DNA from 4 places in the Paenibacillus sp. FSL R7-0333 genome. Region 3 is predicted to be linked to each of the others. Evidence: riboswitches for the same ligand, from Rfam matches in the RefSeq annotation. Region 3 holds a riboswitch; each other region holds the start of a gene.
The links. A riboswitch is a leader RNA that binds a small molecule or an ion and turns the genes downstream of it on or off. The one in region 3 is predicted to bind cyclic di-GMP.
Positions count from the first base shown of each region.

Region 1: another riboswitch for cyclic di-GMP. It lies ahead of MKY86_RS01665 (transglutaminase-like domain-containing protein); the one in region 3 lies ahead of MKY86_RS07240 (fibronectin type III domain-containing protein).
Region 2: another riboswitch for cyclic di-GMP. It lies ahead of MKY86_RS29935 (flagellar assembly protein A); the one in region 3 lies ahead of MKY86_RS07240 (fibronectin type III domain-containing protein).
Region 4: another riboswitch for cyclic di-GMP. It lies ahead of MKY86_RS00360 (anti-repressor SinI family protein); the one in region 3 lies ahead of MKY86_RS07240 (fibronectin type III domain-containing protein).

Region 1 covers NZ_JBBOBZ010000001.1:392,849-398,656, reverse strand. Annotated here, with positions in the region: rRNA gene MKY86_RS01670 (16S ribosomal RNA) at 1-452, opposite strand, end outside; gene MKY86_RS01665 (transglutaminase-like domain-containing protein) at 818-1,627, opposite strand; cyclic di-GMP riboswitch class I at 1,641-1,721, opposite strand; cyclic di-GMP riboswitch class I at 1,795-1,876, opposite strand; gene MKY86_RS01660 (class D sortase) at 2,002-2,655, opposite strand; gene MKY86_RS01655 (GtrA family protein) at 2,724-3,128, opposite strand; gene MKY86_RS01650 (glycosyltransferase family 2 protein) at 3,118-4,095, opposite strand; gene MKY86_RS01645 (glycosyltransferase family 39 protein) at 4,192-5,808, opposite strand, start outside.
Region 2 covers NZ_JBBOBZ010000001.1:6,979,915-6,985,722, forward strand. Annotated here, with positions in the region: gene MKY86_RS29925 (ABC transporter substrate-binding protein) at 1-506, opposite strand, end outside; gene biuH (biuret amidohydrolase) at 532-1,215, opposite strand; cyclic di-GMP riboswitch class I at 1,720-1,812, shown strand; gene MKY86_RS29935 (flagellar assembly protein A) at 1,920-3,539, shown strand; gene MKY86_RS29940 (aldo/keto reductase) at 3,570-4,544, shown strand; gene hcp (hydroxylamine reductase) at 4,642-5,808, opposite strand, start outside.
Region 3 covers NZ_JBBOBZ010000001.1:1,757,431-1,763,238, forward strand. Annotated here, with positions in the region: gene MKY86_RS07220 (endonuclease MutS2) at 1-336, shown strand, start outside; gene MKY86_RS07225 (DUF350 domain-containing protein) at 369-788, shown strand; gene MKY86_RS07230 (hypothetical protein) at 918-1,463, shown strand; gene MKY86_RS07235 (MFS transporter) at 1,545-2,762, shown strand; cyclic di-GMP riboswitch class I at 2,847-2,948, shown strand; gene MKY86_RS07240 (fibronectin type III domain-containing protein) at 2,929-5,808, shown strand, end outside.
Region 4 covers NZ_JBBOBZ010000001.1:91,590-97,397, forward strand. Annotated here, with positions in the region: gene MKY86_RS00355 (2-oxoglutarate dehydrogenase E1 component) at 1-836, opposite strand, end outside; cyclic di-GMP riboswitch class I at 1,332-1,435, shown strand; gene MKY86_RS00360 (anti-repressor SinI family protein) at 1,470-1,613, shown strand; gene MKY86_RS00365 (helix-turn-helix domain-containing protein) at 1,758-2,090, opposite strand; gene MKY86_RS00370 (TasA family protein) at 2,410-3,000, opposite strand; gene MKY86_RS00375 (TasA family protein) at 3,038-3,634, opposite strand; gene sipW (signal peptidase I SipW) at 3,734-4,336, opposite strand; gene MKY86_RS00385 (hypothetical protein) at 4,338-5,648, opposite strand.

The DNA.
Region 1 (5,808 bases), 1.4 Mb from region 3:
AACAGAGCTTTACGATCCGAAAACCTTCATCACTCACGCGGCATTGCTCCGTCAGGCTTGCGCCCATTGCGGAAGATTCCCTACTGCTGCCTCCCGTAGGAGTCTGGGCCGTGTCTCAGTCCCAGTGTGGCCGTTCACCCTCTCAGGTCGGCTACGCATCGTCGCCTTGGTGGGCCGTTACCCCACCAACTAGCTAATGCGCCGCAGGCCCATCCCCAAGCAGCAGATTGCTCCGCCTTTCATTCTTCTCTCAGGAGAAAAAAGAAATTATCCGGTATTAGCTACCGTTTCCGGTAGTTATCCCAGGCTTGAGGGCAGGTTGCCTACGTGTTACTCACCCGTCCGCCGCTAAGTCTGAAAGGAAGCAAGCTTCCTCTCAAACTCCGCTCGACTTGCATGTATTAGGCATGCCGCCAGCGTTCGTCCTGAGCCAGGATCAAACTCTCCAAATTGGTATTTAGAAAGAGCGATTGCTCATTTTGAAACATCTGACGAGAATTTACATTCTCTAATTTTGGATCTCACCGAAGTGATTTCCCACTCACTCGTTGTTCAGTTTTCAAAGATCAAGCTCGTTGTTAGTGTCGATGTTGTCGCCACCAGCAACTCTTATAATATATCACGTTCATCTGAGCAATGCAAGCTTTATTTTTGAAATCACTTATTTAAGTAATCTCTCATTTCCTTTGCCGCTCCAACAACGCTTATTTATAATAACCTATCCTTCTATTAAAAAGCAACCTTTATATAAATAAAAATAACCCGCTTAATGATTAAGCGGGTTATTCTCAGATAATGCTATAGTTCACAGCTATTCTTAGTAGAATTTCGCTGCAGTATATTTGCTTGCTAATTTGACCAGTTCTGTTGATGCTGTTTTCTTACCCAGACCTGCATCTACTGTAGTATCAATCGTCACCCATTTGCCGTTCAGGAACACTTCATTCCAGGCATGGTATGAAGTTACATAGCTTGTATTCCCCATAACCAACTTGGTTGGAATCCCTTCACTGCGGAGCATAGTAGCGAACAAGGAAGCGTAATCGTAGCAGATACCTTTGTTGGTAGCCAGTGTGGTGTCGTTGTTCGGAATATAATCTGTGCTTACGCTGTTGGCCAGAGAGTAGTCATATTTCACGTTAGCTACGATGTAATTGTAGATAGCCTTAACTTTGTCTGCATCTGTGGTCAGACCCTTTGTAAGCTGTGCTGCCTTTTGAACGGATTTATCGGAAGAACTCCACTTTACATTCTGTACAGAGCTCAAATATACGGCATTCACATTGCTCATGGAGAGAGATACAGTCTCGGAAGATAGTACTTTGTATTTGTTGCCGGTAGTATTCTCAAGAACGGAGACCTTGTAAGAGCCATTACCTTGTTGCAGCGGGAACGTCTCGGTCGGTTTGGAAGTGTATAAGTTGTAAGTATAGCTGTTATTGTCCTTGGTAATCATGAGCTTCATCTTCTTGTCCTTAGGAACATCGTACGAAACCCCGATAATCCCTTGATCAAGTTGTCCAACATTTAACCAGCTTGAATCTGCATTTGCCGCTTGAGCAGTGCCTGTCTGCACGGAAGTGACGATCACAAAAAGTGTAATCAGCATTAAATAAAACTTCTTCATGGATAAAACCCCTTTCGGTAGCTGGCTGCCATTCTTACGGGAAGGCCCTTTAGCTTTGCGTCCCTACCTTTCGATAGGTTTGCCGTTATCGTATAAGCTTTATCTGTCCAATCTACTACCACATAATGACAGATTCAGAATGAAAACAAACAAAAAAAGCCTCTTCATTCGGTAGCTGGCTGCCATCCATGACGGGAAGGCCCTTTAGCTTTGCGTCCCTACCTTTCGATAGGTTTGCCGTTATCGTGCATTAGCTTTTGATAGTTCTATCTTACCATATCCATCTCTATTATCAAGACCCAATTGCTAGATTTCACCACAAATATACTAAAATTTTATGTTTTTTCGACCTTTATCGCCTTGTCCTGATAGAATCAGGTCAGCTTCGCATGAATGATGAGTCTGTGGGTCGGATTGACAAGCGGATCACAGGTAATGAGGGTCAGAATCTTATCATCATCCTTACCCTTCAGTACTGAAATATCGGTAGGCTCTACAATAGATACATCATATACAACATATTTGTATTCCTGGCCGCTTGTAATAACAGTAATGGCATCCCCTTTACCGACCTCGTCCAGTCTGTTGAACAGCCGCCCTGCCGTTCTTGACCGATGCGCAGCAATCGCTGCATTGCCTACCGCGCCAATCGGAGCTGTCTCCTTCATATGCGCCGCTGCATGCTTCATATTGGTCTTGGTGGCGCCCTCCAGTACAGGCAGCTTCAGATCGATTTTATCGATTTCAATAATAGCGGTGATCTTGCCTCCCACTTCAATCTCGGGCGCTGTAGTGGGAACCGGCTCTTCCGCACCAGACTCTTCAGCCAGCAGCTGGGTGACTTCCGCATAGGGCTTGCTCAGATCCTGGCTGGCAGGAGCCGTAGCCGAAGGAACGATTTCACTGTAGGCCTGTTCAGCCTCTTCCAGCAGCTTCTGCTGCTGACGGTCCTCGTACCATTCGCTTCCTTTGGGGTAGAGCATAATCAGGACCCCGGCAAGTATAATCAAATAGGATAACTTCCGCATGACAATCGCCTCCGCAATATAGAATAAGTGCTTTCCTCCGCAGAATACGGGGAAGATATACGCTCTCTTTAGAATACCCACTTCCGGCTTCCAAAGAAATTAATGATTACTGTAATAAAGGTAACCAGCACCTTGGCCATCAGCACCTGGACTCCCAGCCGGTCAGTCAGTAGATGAATCAGCAGCACCGAAATGCCCAGCACCAGCAGATTCAGCACCATAAATCTCACCAGCTGCATCCGGTCAAAGCCGCCATCCCCGCCTCTGTCCCTTCCCTTGAAGGTCACCTTCTTATTCCAGACAAAGCTGTTGGCCGTCCCGGCACTGTAGGAAATAATCTGTGCAGGGGTGTTAAGCATGCCCAAGGAATGCAGCAGAGTAAACACCGCAAAATCTATGAACGTGTTAAGCAGGCCCACCGCATTGAATTTCAGAAACTGGATCATGCCTGCACGCCAAGCCTTATCTTGCATAATCGCTTTCCTTCCGCGTGTCTTCAGCCTCTGTCTCCGGGTAGCCTCTGGTCTCGCTTACGATATAGAGTGGTCTATCCTTCGATTCGTCATAGATCCGTCCAATGTATTCCCCAATCACGCCCAGCAGCATCAGCACAATGCCGTTAAACAGCAGGTTCACCCCGACAATGGATGCCCAGCCCGGCACGGTCCAGGAGGTGAAGACTTTCTGGAATAAGACCAGAAACAGGTAGATGAAGCTGGAGAAGGACAGGAAGAAGCCGACATAAGAGGCAATTTTGAGCGGCTTGTGCGAGAAGGAGGTGATTCCGTCGAGCGCAAAGCGGATCATTTTTTTGAGCGGATATTTCGTCTCCCCGGCGAAGCGTTCCTCCCGCACATATTCCACCATGGTCTGCCGGAAGCCGACCCAGCTTACCAGCCCCCGTACATAACGGTTCTTCTCCTTCAGGCCGCGCAGCACATCGCAGACCTTACGGTCGATCAGCCGGAAGTCCCCGGTATCTGTGGGAATCTCCACACTGGTCATGCTGCTGAGCAGACGGTAAAAGATTTTGGCTGTCACCTTCTTGAAGAAGGTCTCTCCGTGGCGCTTCAGCCGCTTGGCATAGACTACCTCATAGCCTTCCTTCCACTTGGCGATCATCTGCAGGATCACCTCCGGCGGGTCCTGGAGATCTGCGTCAATCACCACAACAGCCTGGCCCTCAGCATAATCCATACCCGCTGTAATCGCCACCTGATGGCCGAAGTTACGGGAGAAGTCAATCAGCTTGACATGCTCATCCCTATTACTGATTCCGCGCATAATCTCAGCCGTACGGTCCCGGCTGCCGTCATTGACGAACACGAGCTCATAGGAATCCCCGCACTCATCCATCACTTTTTTGAGCCGCTCGTAGGTTATCTGAATGACTTCCTCCTCATTATACATGGGCACAATTACACTATATCTGGCCTTCACAAGGGTTCCTCCTCAATTTATTGTAAGCCACAGCTTCCTTGATGCGCTTCATCAACATCAGCTTTGAACAACTATGCGGCTCTTACAGCTCCCCTCCTAGAATACCCAGGAAGGGAACCAGCGAAGTACATGAATGATATAACTGCTGTTCACCTGCATGCCGGACAATACCGGATAGAACATTACAAACAGGATGGCGGCGGCCGCAATATAGGCGTACCGCAGATATTTGGCACCCTGGAACCTGCCGTCAAGCAGCTTCAGGATGTACACAATGGATAGAATCATAAACGGCACCATCGCAAAGTAATGGTACAGGAACGTCTCACGCGGCACAAGCATCCATGGAACATATTGTGAGAAGAAGCCGATCCAGATCATATACAGGCTCTTGTCCCGGCGCTTCAGGGTGAACCATACAGCGGCCAGCATCGTGAAGATTCCTGTCCACCAGATCAGCGGATTGCCCATCGTTACTATGCTGCTCGCCTTGCCTGCAGGCAAGCCTTCGCCGCCGCTGAAGAACCACACCGGACGCTTCATGAACGGCCACTCCCACCAGGAGGAGGCGAACGGATGTGTAGCTACAAGCTGACTGTGATAGTTGTACATATTCTTCTGGGCATCAATCAGCCCCTTAACGGTGAAGCCCTCTGCCGACGCAGATAGTGAAGGAATGAAGGACAGGCTGTATATGATTCCCGGAATGATAACGAAGAATCCGATGCAGCTGGCCAGCGTGATGATCGTGTTCTTCCAGAAGGACTGATCTGCAGTCCGGCAGGCGGCTTTGAGCTCCTGACCGCTTAGCTTGCCTTCAGCCAGCAGGCGACCGGCAGCCTTATACTCCCGGTAGCGGTCCAACAGCGACAGCACCAGCATAATAGCAAGTCCCGCGCCGCCGTAAATCACGATCCACTTCGAAGCAACCCCGATGCCGAAGAACAGGCCGGACCAGAACAGCGGAACCAGTGTGGTCCGCAGCGGCACCCGGTAGAAATTCATCGTGAAATACCGCTGCATGAAATAGAACATCAGCATAATGAAGAATACACCGTACACATCGATGGTCGATATCCGCGTCTGGGTGAAATGCATGAAGTCCAGAGCGAATAGTCCCGCTGCCAGTGCAGCATAGGTGGTCTTACGGAACAACCGCATGGCCATGATATAGATCAGCGGCAGCATCGCAATCCCGAACAAGGTGCCGATGATCCGCCATCCGAACGGATTGACGCCGAACAGCTCCATCCCTACCCCGATCAGCAGCTTGCCAAGCGGCGGATGCGTGTTCTCATAAGGAACAATATTATGATAATGCTCATAAGCCGTACGGGCATGATAGATCTCATCAAAATACGTACTGTTCATGAAATTAGAGTTCTTGGGAATGACGGACTGCTCGTCAAACAGATTGGCCGGCGTTCCTCTTTTAGCTGCTGCTCCCGAATCGGGTGTCACGCTTGCTATCGTCAGAGGAACCTCCGGTGCCCCCTGCTCATAGAAGGCCATCTCATTGAGGGTGAAGCCTGGAGACGTAACCGAGAGCTTGACATATCTTGCGGATACGTTAAGCGGCTGGCTTTTCCAGATGAAGACATTGCCCACATCCTCGCTTACCTCAAGCGGGCTGCTCCAATTATCAGGGGTCTGGCTGAATTCCAGCTGAAACTTCCCTGTTCCGACACCGCCGAACACATTGACCCGCTCCAG
Region 2 (5,808 bases), 5.2 Mb from region 3:
GCGCTTTTCTCCATGGCACGGAAGGTCAGCTCTTCATTGCCGCCCAGCTTAATGCCTACCTTTTGCCCGACCAGATCCTCCATCGTCTTGATCCCGGACTCTTTGAGCGTGAACATAACGAACGGGGTTTTGCGGTAGATCGCGGACAACGCTTTGACCGGGACGCCTTTCTCTCTGGCGATGACGATCTGGTCGGCACCGGTAACTCCGAACTCCTCACTGCCGGAAGCTACCATCTGCACAGCCGGGAAATCCGAGCCCCCCGGGCGGATCTCAACATCCAGCCCCGCTTCTTTATAGAAGCCTTTTTCCACCGCGGTATAAAAGCCGGCAAACTGCGCCTGGTGAATCCACTTCAGCCGGAGCACCACCTTTTTCAGCTCGCCCGAGCCTTCCGCTCCCTGGCCTTCAGCCTTCCCGGCTTCCGTATTGTTACCGCAGGCGGTCAGGAGCAGCATTAGCGAGGTTAACAGCATCAGCGCTTTTGTTCTGGACTTGTTCCACATGGTTATTCCCCCGTTTATGAATGATTTAGTATTGCTCCAGCGCCTTCAGCACCGCTTGTGAATCACTTACACTGCCGAACACTCCGCCCTGCATTTGAACCATACTCAGCGCCGCCAGGTGATTCGCTTCATCCGTCGCTCCTGTACAATCTGCAAGGATCAGACACTCGTACCCGCGGTCATTGGCTTCCCGCATCGTGGTGTGTACACAGACATCGGTAGTAATACCGGTCAGAATCAGATGGGTAATTCCTTTATTCTTCAGGATCAGGTCCAGGTCTGTTGCGTAAAAGCTCCCTTTGCCCGGCTTGTCTATAATGTACTCTCCGTGGGCAGGCGCCAGCTCATCAATGATCTGCCAGCCGCGCTCCCCCCGCACGAGGATTCGTCCCGCCGGTCCTTCGGAGCCGATCTCGGCCCCGATCTGGCGGCTGCGCCACCGCTTGTTCGCCGGCAGATCCGACAGATCCGGCTTATGCCCCTCGCGGGTATGGATCACGTTGAAGCCTTCGATGTCCCGGATACGGGCCAGCAGCCGCTGAATGGGCTGGATCGCCCTCGCTGTTAATGAGAGGTCATAACCCATTCTCTCGACGTAACCGCCCTTGCCGCAAAAATCCGTCTGCATGTCGATAATCATCAGCGCTGTCTTCGCCGGGTCCACAGCCCCGTCATAAGGCCAGATGTAAGGTGTTGCTGCAATCTGCATGGTTTATGCTCCTCTCCTGATGTCGCTATCTCTATTAATGTTATATTAGTTAACATTAATTCGCGTTTCCTTGGTATGAGTTAGATTATATTACAATGAATTTGCGATGTCTTCGGTTTTATTACGAAATAATACACTGAATGTTTGTGTTTATTTACATAGTTAACATACACATAACATTAACACTCGCAAAACCGCTTATCAAAAAAGAACACTCCGAGTCTTACCAAGCCCAGGGTGTCCCAACAGTTGAATGCTCATACTTTCCTCCCTCTGCCTCTTCCATAAGCTGTAAGCGCTGGGAAACCAGTTTTTTTGTCGAATTAGAGCTGCATATTTCGAGTTTTTTGATAAATAGGCATAATATAGTTGAAAAATAGCTCTTTAAGTACTAGAATTAAGCTTGTTTGCAGAAATTAATGACGCGCAAGAACTATTTATGACTCTTTTTGTCGATTACAGTCGACCATAACTCCCACCTCTACAGGATGTATATCATTGATCTATTTCTAAAGGCAAACTCCCCGAAAGGGCAGGACGCAAAGCTATGGGCCTAAGAACGCCGGAATCTGCGTTTACGGTTGCCAGGCTGCCAATAGAGACCACTTAAGCCAGCTGTTCAGGAGGGCAAGCCTCCCAGGCTTGATGATGTTCTTTTTCTGTACGAATTGCCATTGATCATACGAAAAAGTGAGGTTACAACCATGCCGCAGCAGGATATCGAACCAAGCCGATATGAATTCGTAGAGTCCCTGATGCTCGAACGTAAAGGTCTCCTGGATTCATTCTCTGTGGAGGGCCGAGCTTCTGACGGGACAACTGGAGATAAGAATGGAATTATCCTCGTGCAGGACAACCAGATATTCATTACTCCCCCGCTCCCCGGAGGTGCTCCCGCCCGCATTTCTGCGGTCCACCCTGTTGTCCTGAAGATCAACTGGAAGACCGTTACAGAGCCAACCGAGGTGACCAGAGCGGATTATATCACTTGGGAGATCTGTGAGAAGCCGCAATATGAAATTACCGTATCGACTGACAAGCTCAAGGTCTACTTCACTTTATACCGTGCAGAGAAGTACGCCTGGAATCTGGTCAACTGCCCCGCCGCCTTCGAAGCGGTCGTCCGTGCCCAGCCCAATCCGGCGATGCTGCTGTCCACGCTCACCATAGAACAGATTATCGCCTCACTGGACAACCGTTTTATTCTGCGCAACCTGAACATTCCCGCCCTGTACGCGGAGCTTACGAACCCTACATATCTCCCCGTATGCATCGCTGAAGGCAGAGCCCCGCTGCCCGGCAAGGAAGCCCGGCTGGAATTCCTGCTGCCTGAGCATACACTGGAGGGGAACCGGATGCTTCAGGGACAGGGAGCCCGGGGTCAGAAGCCTGCGGAACCCTTGGAGTATCTCCGTTTCCCGGGAGCCCCCTTTGCCTTTGCAGGCGAAGTCTTCGCCCGCAAGCTGCCGCCGGAAGAAGGCATTCCCGGCCTCGACACAGACGGAAGGGTCCTGCCCCCTCCCCCGCCGCAGGATATCTACTTTGCTGCCGGTAATCATGCCAAGCTCCTTCCCTGTGGTAATATCGTAGCCCGGCACACCGGCAGGCCCCGTATCTGCGGAGGAAGCGGCAGCGTCCGGATATGTGACTTCCCTCCGGTCAGTCTTCTGGCCAGAGAGATGACAGATCCTGCGGGCGATGTTATGTTCGCAGGTGACATCATTGTACCGGGAGATCTGGAAGGACCTGTACGAATTGAAGCCCTCGGGAATGTGTACGTCTATGGCGATATCCGCCAATCTACAATTATAGCCACCGGCAGTATATACGTTAGCGGCCAGGTCACCGGCAGCGGCCTGTACGCCGGACACGCCGGGGTAATGCAGCATCGTCTGCACAGCCTCGCATGCCTGCTGCGGACAGAGACGGACGGACTGCTTGAGGCAGCGCGCCAGCTGGCCAAGAATGTGGAATCCCGCCAGCAATCCGTGAATTACGGCCTGGTAGTCATGCTGCTGCTGGAGGATAAATACAGCCACTTGGGCAGCCTGATCCGTGATTTTCAGGCTGCGCTAAGCCGTATGAACGGGGCGTTCGGCTCCGGCACGGACCAGCTCTGGCAGATGCTTGAGGTATTCGCCCATCCGGGACAATTCACCGGGTACATCACGGACAGTGTCCTAAGCCGCTTCTCCAGGCTGCTGCTTAAGCTGGGTGAGGAGATTGAGCTGCTCCAGGAGGAGCATGCGGTGATTAATCTCGCCCGGTCACAGGACAGCCGCCTGGAGTCCGGCGGCAAGCTGCTTGTGCGTGATTCCTGCTAAGACTACTACTATATAAGGAGAAGTGAGAGCGTGCGATATAACCGTCTGGGCAATAGCGGCCTGCAGGTGTCCGCCCTGGGTCTTGGAACTAATTCCTTCGGCAAACGGGCAGATCAGGAGACCTCGGTCCGCATTCTGCACACCGCTATGGATCAGGGCATCAATTTCATCGATACCGCCAATATCTATGCCGGATCTGAATCGGAGCGGATCATCGGCCTTGCGCTTGAAGGCAAACGCCATAACGCAGTGCTGGCGACCAAAGCCGGATTGCCGAAGCATGAGGGACCCGGCGGCAGCGGCTCTTCGCGCCATCATCTGATGCAGGAGCTGGAGGGCAGCCTGCGCCGGCTGAAGACCGACTATGTCGATCTGTATCAGATTCACACCTTCGACCCCTACACACCGCTGGAGGAAACGCTGCGCACGCTGGATGATCTGATCTCCGCAGGCAAGGTGCGCTATATCGGAGCCTCCAATTATGCCGCCTGGGAGCTGATGAAGGCGCTTGGAATCAGCGAAGCCCGGCACTTCGCGAAATACATCTCTATCCAGTGCAGCTATTCGCTGGCTGACCGCACGCCCGAAGCGGAGCTGCTTCCGCTCTGCCTGGATCAGGGTCTGGGCATCATCCCATACTTCCCTCTGGCGGGCGGCATTCTTACCGGCAAATATACTGGCAGCAGCAAAGCCCTTGCCGGCTCCAGAGCAGAGACCGATCCGAACTTCCGCCGCTTCCTTACCCCGGAGCGCATCTCGCTCGGGGAGCAGGTTCAGGCCATTGCGGAGCGACTGGGCACCTCACCTGCAGCTCTATCCCTGGCCTGGCTGATGAACAGGCCCGCCGTCTCCACGGTGATTGTCGGTGCAACTACAGTAGAGCAGGTACAACACAATCTGCAGAGTCTCTCCGCTTCACCGGATGCGGGAATACTTGAGCAGCTTGACCAGGCCAGCGCCGCCTTCCGCACCGGCGAGCCGTTTGCAGTCTACCGGCTGCCGTAAGCGCTGACGGTGACGTTCATATCCATACACAAAAGCGAGCCCCCGTATACGGAGACTCGCTTTTGTGTATTTTGGCTAATGCTGAAGCTGTATTGCATTATACCGCAGCAATGAACCGCTCCATGTCTTCCTGTACCGTAGTAATACCGCCGATGCCGAAGGTATCTACCAGAACCTTAGCTACATTAGGCGACAGGAAGGCCGGAAGTGTAGGACCCAGATGAATGTTCTTCACGCCCAGATGCAGCAGCGCCAGCAGTACAATCACCGCTTTTTGCTCATACCAGGCAATGTTATAGGAGATCGGAAGATCGTTGATGTCTGCAAGACCGAACACTTCCTTCAGCTTAAGCGCTATGACCACAAGGGAATAGGAGTCATTGCACTGGCCGGCATCAAGTACACGGGGAATTCCGCCGATATCGCCAAGCGCCAGCTTGTTATATTTGTATTTGGCACAGCCGGCGGTCAGGATCACCGTGTCACTCGGCAGCTCTGCCGCGAAGTCGGTGTAATAATTCCGGCTCTTCATCCGTCCGTCGCACCCAGCCATGACGAAGAATTGCTTGATGGCGCCGCTCTCTACTGCTCCAACCACCTGATCCGCGACATTCATTACAGCCGCATGCGCGAAGCCGCCGATAATCTCGCCTGTCTCAATCTCCACCGGAGCGCCACAGCTCTTGGCCTGCTCAATCAGCGCCGAGAAATCCTTCTCTCCATCCGCGCCTGCCGCGATATGCTGAATTCCCGGATACCCGGTGTTGCCTGTCGTGTACAGCCGGTCTTTGTAGCTGTCCTTCGGCGGCACAATGCAGTTCGTAGTCATCAGAATCGGACCATTGAAGCTGGCGAATTCCTCATTCTGCTTCCACCATGCATTGCCGTAGTTGCCTACGAAGTGGCTATACTTCTTGAAGGCCGGGTAGTAGTGGGCCGGCAGCATCTCACTGTGCGTGTACACATCCACTCCGGTACCCTCGGTCTGCTTCAGCAGCGCCTCCATATCCTTGAGGTCATGACCGCTGATCAGAATACCAGGGTTCGTGCCTACCCCAATATTGACTGTGGTAATCTCCGGATTGCCGTAGGCTGCGGTGTTCGCACGGTCAAGCAGCGCCATCACATCCACGCCGAACTTGCCGCATTCCAGCACCAGCGCTGTCAGCTCACCGCCGCTCAGATTGTTATCCAATGCAGCTGCCAAGCCTTTCTCCATAAAAGCATGTGCTCCTGCTTCGTAGAAGCCCAATACCGCGGCATG
Region 3 (5,808 bases):
CTGAGTGATCTGGAGTTCCTGGCTTCCGCACCGGATGCTCCTCCGCCGGCTCTGCGCAGGGCGACAACGGTCAAGCGTACACGCGATGAGAATATCCGTAATGAGCTTGATTTGCGCGGAGCGAACCTGGAGGAGGCGATAATGGAGACGGACCGCTTCATCGACGAAGCTTTTCTCGGCAATTTGGGGCAGATCTCTATTATCCACGGCAAGGGGACGGGAGTCCTGCGGACAGGAATACAGGAATACCTCCGCAAGCACAAGCATGTCAAAAGCTATCGGCTCGGGAACTACAATGAAGGCGGCGCGGGTGTGACGGTAGCTGAACTGGAGTAGCGCCCATAGTCCGGCAGGGAAGAGGGAAAAGTGTGCAGGATAATATTGATCTTTTGCTGGAACATCCGCTGGGGGCGCTGCTAGGCTACTTCACTGTCGCCATATTGGGGCTGGTCGTATTCCTGTCCTTCTTCGAAATGGTGACGAAATACAACTGCTGGGAAGAGATCCGCAAGGGGAATGTGGCCGTAGCCATGGCAACCGGAGGCAAAATCTTCGGAATCTGCAACATCTTACGCTTCAGCATTGAAGCGGGGGCATCCATCTATGAGACGATGAAATGGTCGGTTGTAGGCTTTTTGCTGCTGCTGCTGGCTTACTTCCTGTTCGAGTTTTTTACTCCGGTCTTTTCAATTGATGAAGAGATTGCTGCGGATAACCGGGCCGTAGGACTGACAGCTATGCTGCTCTCCATATCCTTGTCCTATGTTATCGGCGCGGCCATATTCTGAATAGGGGGCAGGAATGATGAAGATTCTGGTTCGGATTTTGTTTATTTCCGCCCTGGCTTTTCTAGCGGCCGGCATTATATATTTAATGGTGAATTGAATTGAATGAGAGTAACGAAGGAGATTATACAGATGGAGACAACAGTTTGCCCATGGTGCCATACCGAGATTGTATGGGATGAGGAGTTTGGCCCCGAGGATACCTGTCCTCATTGCAACAACGAGCTGAGCGGCTACCGCACAGTGACGATAGGTGCAGAGGATCTGGAGGATGAAGAGCCGGATACACAGGAAGCTTCCGGGGAGGAAGAGATCAGCGACGATAATTTGTGGGATGACGACGACAAGGATAGCGTGGTGCCTGTATGGGGTACGCTGGGCCAGTTCGGCGATGACTATGATCTGAAACGTTATGAGGACAAGGTCTCCGCTATTCTGGCTGCCCAGCTGGAAGCGCCGGAATGTCCGCAATGCCATGAGCTGATGCTTCACTCCGGTACGCAGCAGGTGGACGGGTTCACCCCGGCAACGCCGGAAGCGCTAGGCGGTGCAGCTGTGCTGAAGCCTCCTTTTGCGCTGAATCTGTACGTCTGTCCTTCCTGCTTCCATGTGCAGCACAGCCTGGCGCAGGAAGACCGCATCCAGCTTGTCCGCAATCTCAGCACCTCAGCCGAATAAAGATCGGATTCATGCTTTCCCTGCCGTCTGGACATGATATTGAAAGATGAAGTGTCTAAGGACGAGCAGGGAGGGTTAAGCATGAGAGGTTCAGAACGGGGACAAGCGGCGCTGCTTCTGGCTGTAGGCGGGCTATACCTTCTGGCTACAGTGCTTGCAGGAACGTTCCTCAACGTATATCTGTGGAAAAGCCGGCAGAACTTCGCCATGATCGGCTGGTTCACCGTGGCCCAGCAGCTTGCCGTGGGTCTCAGCTTTTGGCTGGGCGGCAAGTGGGTGAAAGAGCGTAACAAAATGAATGCCCTACGGCTGGGAATTGCCGTATCGGGCTTTTTTTATTTGCTGGTGCTGTGGCTGCGGGGCGACGCGATTCATTACATTTGGCCGCTGGGCGGGGTCCTCGGGCTATCCATCGGGCTGTACTGGCTGGCGTTCAATATTGTTTTCTTCGAGATTACGGATGCCAAGAACCGCGATTACTATAACGGGTGGATGGGCCTGCTCGGTTCCCTGACGGGAATAGCCGGACCCTGGGTCTCCGGCTGGATGATCTCCCGTTGGCAAGGCGGACAAGGCTACCGCATGGTATTCATACTGTCGCTCTGTATCTATGGGGTTGCTGCTGTGCTCAGCTTCGGCCTGCGCAAGCGGCCGCTCGGCGAAGCCTATCTCTGGCTGGAGCCCTGGCGCGAGCTTACCCGCAGACGCAGCTCTTGGCGTCCAGTGGCGGCAGCGCTAGTGTTCCAGGGCATCCGGGAAGGCGTATTCTCCTTCCTCATCGGTCTGCTCGTTTATATTGCAGCACAGGAGGAGAGCAAGCTGGGACAGTTCGCCCTGCTGACCTCCGCCGTCTCCCTGATCAGCTATTATGCGGCCGGCAGATGGTTCAAGCCCCGTGCCCGGCTCGGCGGTATGCTGGCAGGCAGTCTGCTGCTCATCGCCTTCCTGCTTCCGCTGCTGTGGAAGGTGAACTTTACCACCCTACTAATCATGGGAATCGGGACCTCGCTCTGCCTGCCGCTCTATATGCTGCCGATGCTGTCCACCAGCTTCGACCTGATGGGCTTGTCCGAGGAGAGCGCCGGCAAACGTGTGGAGCTGGTAGTGCTCAGGGAGCTTAGCCTGATGAGCGGCCGCCTCCTCGGCCTGCTGATCTTCATCGCCGTACTGTCGCTGGACCAGTCCCCGCAGACGATTACTCTGCTCATGCTGCTGCTGGGTGCCGCGCCGCTGGGGAGCTGGGTGGTGGTGCGGGGGTTGCTGAATTGGAATGTTCACAAAAATAACAATATTATATGATTCAAATATAGGGTATTATTGCCAAGGTAAGTACAGATTGTAATTGAATTGAATTACACATGATTTCTCTTGAATTAACCATTAGAACTAAAAAGGCAAACCTGTACGAAAGTCAGGGACGCAAAGCCACGGGCCTTATCACAGGGAGGGGGACACCCCTCTGTGAATGGCAGCCGGGCCGCTCTTTCCGGTGGTTTTTTTGCGCCCTTTTTTAAATGATTTTTTAATTGAGCGGAGGTCTTTTATGACAAATAGGAAAAGCTTGATATGTAAGGTACTGTGTTTTATTATTCTGGCTCAATTTCTCGCCCCTTTTATGGAATTCTCAGGGATGAAAATTTCCGCACAGGACAGTATGCTCAAAATCCGGTTTCAGCCCGCTGAAACTCCCGTACAGGAAGGGGAGCTTGCAGATTCTGGAGCCGTTTTTAGCGTCAAAAACCAATACTCCTACGGCTGGAACATAGATCATACTGATGCAACCGTCTCAAGAGATACATACGACGACTCCAGCATAAGCAGCCTGACACGAATCCATCCGGATGGGAAGTGGGAAATTGCGCTAGACAATGGTACTTATGAAGTCTCAGTAACCGTAGGTGACTCTGTATACAGCAGCAACAATTCACTTGCCGTAGAGAATGTCAAATTGATGGAGGGACTGTCTCTTGAAGCAGGGCAGTATAAAACGATCAAGAAGAAGGTTGCTGTTGAAGATGGAAGACTGACTTTAAGTCAAATCAATGCTACTGGAATTGAGACTGCTCTAAATAGCATAGATATTTCATTGGTGAATACATACACTCCCACTTTGATCCCGCCTCAAATCCGCCTGCCTTTTGAACCCAATAAGGTTGCCGGAGACAAAGTTCTTCTGTCTGGAAGTATGACCAATATACATAACGCTCCGCCGTTTATCAGGGTAAATGGTCTGCAGGGAGAGATCTCCCGGCATATCCGCGAACAAATAGAATCCATCGGACAACAAATACAGCAGGTTAGCAAAAATGCAGTGGCAATAAGAAATGCTGATATTGAAACGATTCAAAGCTCTATCCGCTCAAACAGCAACAAGCCTGCAATAATAGCAGTTGGGCAGATGAATCTAGAATCGAGTGTTACGTTCGGAAGTGAAGAACAGCCTGTCATCTTAATCGCAGATGGCATCAATACGAACCGGAGTCTGAATATAACAGTTTACGGATCGTTAATCCTTCATGGAGGATTAAATGCAAATACGGAGTTGAATGTTAATGTTATCAACCCTGCGCAGGATGTGAATCTTGGTGACCTATGGGTACAGGGAACCGTGCATCTAAATAATAACTCTAATGTTCATGTAGATAATGAGCTGTTTGCCGGTTCTTTGGTTTACAACAACGGCTCTCTGGATCTATCGGCGAAACGGGTATTAGTACAGGGCAACATGAACATCAATACTCTGGTAACTATGAATGTTGATGAGGAAATGTCTGTAGGAGAAGTGGTATCCAATAACTCAAGGGCAGAACTTAATGTAGCCCAGGGAGATCTATTCGTCCGGGACAATGTCAGTATAAATAATCATTTGAATATCAACACAGGCGGATTATTTGCAGTTGGCGGTAATGTCATCTCGAATCAAAGACCTGTAATTCACACGGGGAATGAGCAAGCAGGACGTACATTATTGAAGTATGTTCTGTCAGGCCTTAAGGCTGAGTATTACAGCAATAATGATTTCACGGGCAAGAAGGCCGTGAAAGTAGATGAATCTATTTCTTTGGCTGGCCAACCTGTTCTGGGTGTGCCGGGAATAGCGGACCAGCGCTTCTCCGTTAGATGGACTGGGCAGATTCAACCTAACTATACTGACCAATATACTTTCTCGGTTAAAACGTCAGGTGGAGTCAGACTTTGGGTGAATGATCAGCTCCTGGTCGATGCCTGGACAGCGAAGCAGCATGTGGAGCAAGGCACGATCCAGCTTGAAGCCGGTAAAAAATATGACCTGAAGATGGAATACGCTAATGATATAGGGAATCCTCAGGCCAGCTTATTCTGGGAGAGCGGGCAGCAGATTCGTGAAGTGGTGCCCTCTGTATCTTTAAGACCTTTTTCTATACCTGCAGTAAATGCAAGTGCAACAGACTCAGCCATTACACTGGGCTGGCCTTCTCTGTTCAATGCGGACGGATATGAGGTGGAATTTGATAAGGAGGTTACCGTCCTCGGCAGTGAACCTGATTTTACCAAGGAGGAGCTTAGTCCGGGAACCGAACATTTCTATCGTATTCGGGCAATCAGTGGCGACATCAAAGGGGAGTGGTCAATAACTTCTTCTTATTGGACCTTACCGGCTGCACCACTGAATATTCAAATGAATGCAACAAGCCATACGATTACTCTTGAATGGGAGCCGGTAACCGGGGCCACCAGTTATGAAATAGAGGTTAATAACAGCACAAAGAATATAGGACCGGTGCTAACTTACCAGGAGAATGATCTGAATCCGAACATGCCCAAAGTATTCCGTATCCGGGCGGTGAACAGCAGCGGAGCAGGAGCATGGAGCGAAGTGGTTACGAAGACTACTCTGGTTGGAGTCCCCTCCAAGCTGCAGGGAACAGCAGACGAGCGGTCTGTTCATCTGAACTGGGATGCTGTATCAGGGGCTGCCTCGTATGATTTGGAGATAGACGGAACCCTTAGTAATAGCATCATGGATCATTCGTATATACATGACAACCTGCAATCTAACAGCGAGCACAGTTATCGTGTACGTGCTAAGAATGATGATGGAATCAGTGAATGGAGCGATCCCATTACAGTGTACACTTCGCCTGGAGTTCCCCAGAACCTTATAGCGCAAGTCGAAGGAACCTCAGTTCATGTGACCTGGGATAAAGTGGCCGGGGCCACAGGATATGACATCGAGGTAGATGGGGACGTGCTGGATAATGAAATGAAGCTTGAATTCACTCATTCACAGCTCCCGTTGAATTCAGAGCATACCTACAGAGTGCGGGCCAAGAATGAGAACAGAGTCGGAAGCTGGACCCAAACA
Region 4 (5,808 bases), 1.7 Mb from region 3:
AGCTCTTTGTTCGGCGAATGATGGAACTCTGAGAAAATAATATCATAAGGCTTGCCCAGAATATGGGCCAGCACATTAAGTCTTCCGCGGTGGGCCATACCCATCAGGATATGCTCTGCGCCGTCATGCGCGGCAGCCCGCACAATCTCATCCAGCATCGGCACAAGGGCATCATTGCCCTCCAGGCTGAAGCGCTTTTGGCCGACGAAGGTCTTGTGCAGGAAGGTCTCGAAATGCTCCACCTGAACCAGCCGCTTCAGCAGCTCTTTGCGTTCTGTATTATTCAGCGGAGCCGGGGAGGTCATCGATTCCGCCTGGCTGTTGAGCCAGCGCAGCTCGCGTTCATCATGCACATGCCCGAATTCATAAGCAATGGTCTGTGTATAGGCCTGGCGCATTCTGTGGACGGCATCCATCGCGGTATGCACATCCGCAGGGGCATTATCCCAAATCAGCGAAGCGGGCAGGGCATTAAGATCCTCGCGGGTAAGCTCGTAGGTCTCCAGCTCCAGCCATTTGGCCATCGGGTTCGTGCTGCGCTCCAGCGGGTCAATGTCTGCGGCCATATGGCCATATATTCGAATATTGGCGATCAGCTTCGAGGCCTTGACAGCCTTCTTGAGCCACTCGGCATCTGCTGATACGGCAGGCCTTGGAGCCCTCTCGGCATCGGGTGCCAGTGGAGGGGGGCCGGATACGGTGAAGAGATCGCGGTAATGCTGTTCAACAGAAGAGGGGTCCTTGACAAATTGCTCATATCTTTCTTGGATGTAGCCCAGGTTGGGGCCGTAGTATTTGCTCCATACTGTGTCGTTATAGGGCTCTTTGACTGCCATGAATAGGTCCTCCTAACGGATAAACTCCACGCGAGGCATCCAGTGTGCCACTTGGCGGAGCTGCAAATGTTTGCGGTTTCATTCTCACCTTATTGTGCTACTTTCCGGCGGGGTAATCAATTCATACTTTCGGTCAATCCGTTCGCAATTTGGCATGATTCATTACAGTATTCATACGGAACTATCATAAATAGAAAAAACACATATAACAGCCCGTTATACATACAAATGGGTAATTGTCTCTATACGATGTTGCGTGAAGCGGTAAGTCGGGGCGGATGGGGTTCCCTTTAGTATAATTAAACTATTAGCTAGTGTTTGAACTTGGAACTGGAAATATTTATACAAGCCGCTGGCAATTTCAGCTAAGTTTCCTCACATTTTTTCATAAAAAAATTCCAGAAAACGACACACTAATTGCATATGATCTTGTATAATGTTATTGCGGAGAACGGTTTCATCGATTCTTGCCAGATCCTTTCATGATGGAAAGGGTCCAGTAAAAGGTAAACCTGCCGAAAGACAGGGGCACAAAGTCTCGGATCTAAAGTAGAAATACTACAAAGTAGCAATACTACTATGATGGCCGGACTGCCTGGGGACGCGAAAATTCTAGGAGGAGATTTCTTGGATATGTCCAACCAGGGGAATGACGAGCTGCAGGCAGTAGATCTGGATTTAGAATGGGTGCACTTGCTGATGTCTGCCAAGCAGGCGGGGATCGCGGCGGAGGATATCCGCCGGTTTCTAAGTGAGAAGGCGCTCCAGGCGATGTAAGGGCGGTCATCATTGTTCGGATACATACAGAAAAGGCACAGCGTCCGGTACGCTGTGCCTTTTCTGTATGCCGCTTGAAAGGCTGCCTTCGCCGAAGTCGGCCTCCCTGCTGTGCGGAGTCTTCCTGTGGCATATAATGCTCGTCTAGTTGTCCTTTTGTTCCATGCGCCATTTCTGGTAATCGAGGAATTCCTTGAATTCGCGTTTGCTTATACCGGAGGCCATGGCCTCCTGAACAAGCCGGAACCATTCCCCGTCCAGAGCCTGTTCTTCCGTCTCTGCCAGTCCGCCATACAACAGTGCATGAATGGATACCTGAAGCGCGTCAGCGATTTTTTCGATGAATTGAATGGAGGGGTTGGATTGAATGTTCCGTTCCACATTACTGAGGTATGATTTCGCCACATCAGCCTTATCGGCAAGCTCGGATAACGAATAGCCCTTCTCCAGCCGGAGTTTGTGGATGCGGCTTCCCATAGTATCTGACACGATTACAACGCCCTCCGTACTTTTTTTGGTGAAAAATAAGAAGTTATATGCTTCGCGCTATACATTCTCCTTATCTTTCTCGTTGAAACGGTACCGCCCGTTCAAAGGCCGGCAAAGCCGTTTTCTCTTGTCAGTATAACAAAAATCCGCAAAACGGACAAAAATCCTTGAACCCGGCAGCGGGGAAAAAGAAACGGCATACCCGCCCGGATGGGGGAGGATATGCCGTCTTGATGGATTGCTGAAACGCTGCCTTCCTAATAAAGGACGGCAAAGCCATGTTCATTTGTATAGGCTGGCCCCTGAGCTACTTGGCTTCTCCCACTCCTTGAAGAGCATCGAAGGTCCAGTTCAGCGCTAAGCCGTCACCCTGGAAAATGTTCTGATCGAGCGTGTTGTCTACGAATTCGAAGGCGATCTTGAAGGTCTTGGACCCGGCGGCGGCAATCCCGCCTGGCAGTACACCTGCTGCTACGAGATCGTAGCTGGGGGTGTTTTTCAGATCCTTCAGGGAGATCTCGGACAGCACATGACCGCTTAGTGAACCGCCGGTGTACGTATTATCCAGGAGCTTGACCTTGAAGTGGTCTCCGAGATCCTGGCCCGCGTTATCGCCCTTGGCATCGGTCACGGTGTAAGTGGTGGCAAGCTTAAGGAATTTGATATCCAGTGTCCCGTCATTGGACAGGGTGAAGGTGCGGACGGTGTAGTCTCCCGGCTTCAGATTCGTCAGCGCTACCGGAGTATTGAAGGAAGAGCCGAGCTTCAGCGTACCCGCTGCGAAGGTTGCCGTGCTGGTAGCTGTGGAGCTGAAGTAAGCGAAGGTGCCCCCGCCGATTAAAGACAAGCCCAGTGCTGCCGATGCTACGCCAAGACCCAATGTTTTTTTGATACCCATCATTTATTTCCTCCTCGAATGGTTTGTTTTTGTGGAATTATTTGAGCGTGCCTTTTTCCTGGTTGGCTTCGAAATTCAGAGTCAGTGCAAGCGTGTCGCCCTGATAATAGTTCTGCGGCTGGAGGGTCTCCTTGAAGGCGAACTGGATGGTCAGGTTATCCGACGTGCCGGCTTTGATGCCGGACTTCTCTCCGCCTAAGATCGCTCCGAGAATTCCCCGGGCCACCAGATCGGGACTCTCCTGCTCCAGATCGGCCAGCGAGATGACCAGGAGCGGCGATTCTTTCTTATCCTTGTTCACGAGGAAGGTCACAATAATATCATCCTTGAAATTATGGGAGCCGTTGTCTCCCTGGGCGTCTGTAATGGCCGATGAGGTGCGCAGTACCACTTTGGGAATATTGAGCGTCCCGTCATTTTTGAGCTTGAAGTCCCGTAAGACGGTATCGCCCGGCTTGAGATTGCTGAGATTAACAATGACGGAGGGATCAGATTGTAATGATAGGGTTCCGTTGTTAAAAGAAGCTGAGGAAGTAGAAGTGCTGCTGAAGTAAGCGAAGGTGCCTCCGCCGACCAGGGTTAAGCCTAATGCTGCCGATACAACGCCGAGACCTAATGTTTTTTTGACGTTCATTTGTTCATCCCTCTCTTTTGAGTCTGCTTTGTGCATAGCCGGTGCTTCCGGCAAGCTGTATTGTGGCTCCGCGTTTCGTAAACGGGAGAGAACAATTGATCATTGTACGAGGTCAGTCAGAGTATCCGGCCCGCCGCTGCTGGCTGCGGATGACGGGGCATTCTTCTTTTCCAGTGCTGCAACGGCCTTCCAGGAAGAATACAGCGCGTAGAGAAGCAGGAGCAGTCCGGGAATAATCATCAGCACTACGCTTCCGGCTTTGGAGACTGCGAAGCTCATGGCATAGCCCACATAGGGGACGGTCACGCCGGTGTACTCACCGACCACATTCGTGGAACTGACGGCTGCGGTGTCGGCTGAATCATTATTGTCGCCCTTGGTGGTGTAGCTGGCTTCCCCCAGAGCACTGTTCAGCTCGGCATCGACCACGCGGTGGGTAATCAGAATGTTATCGGGATTCAGAAAAGTGATCACATCGCCCTTCTGGAATCGGGTCATGTCCCCGCCCGGCTTAATGGCCACAATGGAACCGGTCTGGATGCCGGGCTCCATGGAGCCGGATAATACCGTCTTGATCTGGTAGCCGAAGAAGGAGGGCTCGCCGCCGGAGGCTTTGGAGATGACAACGGCTGTGATTAGCACCAGGAACACTATAAGAATCAGAGTGGAAATTATCGTATTGGCTATTTTTCGGATGCGCATCTTATTCGCCGCCTTTGCTGGGTTCAGATTGTGGAGCCGGTGTAGCTGTAGGAGCAGGCTGCGCGCCGTCCATTACAGTGCCTGGAATTACGCTGCCGGGTAATGGATCTGGAGTTGCTTCCGGTAAAAGAAGCTCAGACGCCGGAGTGGCAGTGGGAATAACCTCTGCTGCTGCTGAAGCTGTGGGGACTGGATTGTCCTCTACAGGCGCTGCGGGAGCAGGCTCCTCTGCAGGCTGGATTTTGTCAGGAAGACTGGTTGCGGCCGGCTGGTTCTGTGCTTGTTCATGCTCCAGCTTCAGCGCTTCGTCAGCAGCCTTCTGCTTCTCTATGGCAAGCCGCTGGGCTTCCTCCGCTCTGGCTTTATCGGCCTTTTCAAGCGCCAGGCGTTCCTCTTCCTCTTGCTGTGCCTTCGCTTTGTCCTCAAGGGTTGTTTTGGCTTCAGCGATTTCTGTGAGCCGCTCCTGTAAGGTATGGATGGTGGAGAACAGGGTATCCTTGGACGCCGTTAATTCGGTATTCAACTGCTCATACGTGGCCAGCAGCGCGGGGGATACCTGCGAATCTGCTTGGTAGGCGCTGGTTACGAATGAAAGGATAGGCTCTTCAGCAGGGAAGCTGTAGTCATCCTGCCGGAGCAAGACGCGGTCCGGATTGCCGGTGGGCAAGGATCCGCCGATATCATGAATCGAGCCAAGATACTGCACAATTCCGCTTAACGTCTCTGCCAGCGATTCCGACAGAATCCCGCTTTGATGAAGGCTCTCTTGAATCTGGTCGAAGAACTGGGCATCACGGATTTCCAGACAGTTAGGATCGAGGTTCACCATATATCCTCCAAGCTTGTGCAGAATGGCCGCTGCATTGCCAATTTCCTGCAGAATGTGTTGCCAGACCGTCCCATTGAAGCTCAGCTGCTTCTCCAGCAGGTCGATCTCGCTGCCAGCTTGAGTGAGCTCGGACGAGAGTTCATCCGCAGCCTGATCCAGCTCTGCAAGCGACAGCTCTCCGGCAGCGACTGAGGTGTTATACACTCCGCTGATGCTATGGCTGCCAAGGGAAGCTTTCAGCTCTATGACGGTGTTTAGATGCCCGCTGAATTCCGACAACAACTGCTCAATCTGACCCGGGAAAACCGAACACAGCCCGATGGAGCTGATCTGTTCCTGGGAGGTATTGAACTCTCCATAGGTGCTGCCGATCTGGCCTGAGGTGTACATCAGGAGCACAGATACGGCCATACCCGATTGCAGAATCCGCAGGCCGAGCTTCCTGGTTTTCCGTTTGCGCCGCTTGGCAGATCTGGGGTACATAGCTAAGCCCCCTCTCGAGTTGCTAATGAATAATTCGTTATATTCGTTCTTAATAAAGAACGATATCGTAAGCAAATCATACACCGCGCTGCTCAGAAAAGAAAAATGTTATTTTCAGCGGAATGTTCGCAATAAAGTACGAAATGTATTAGATATCTCT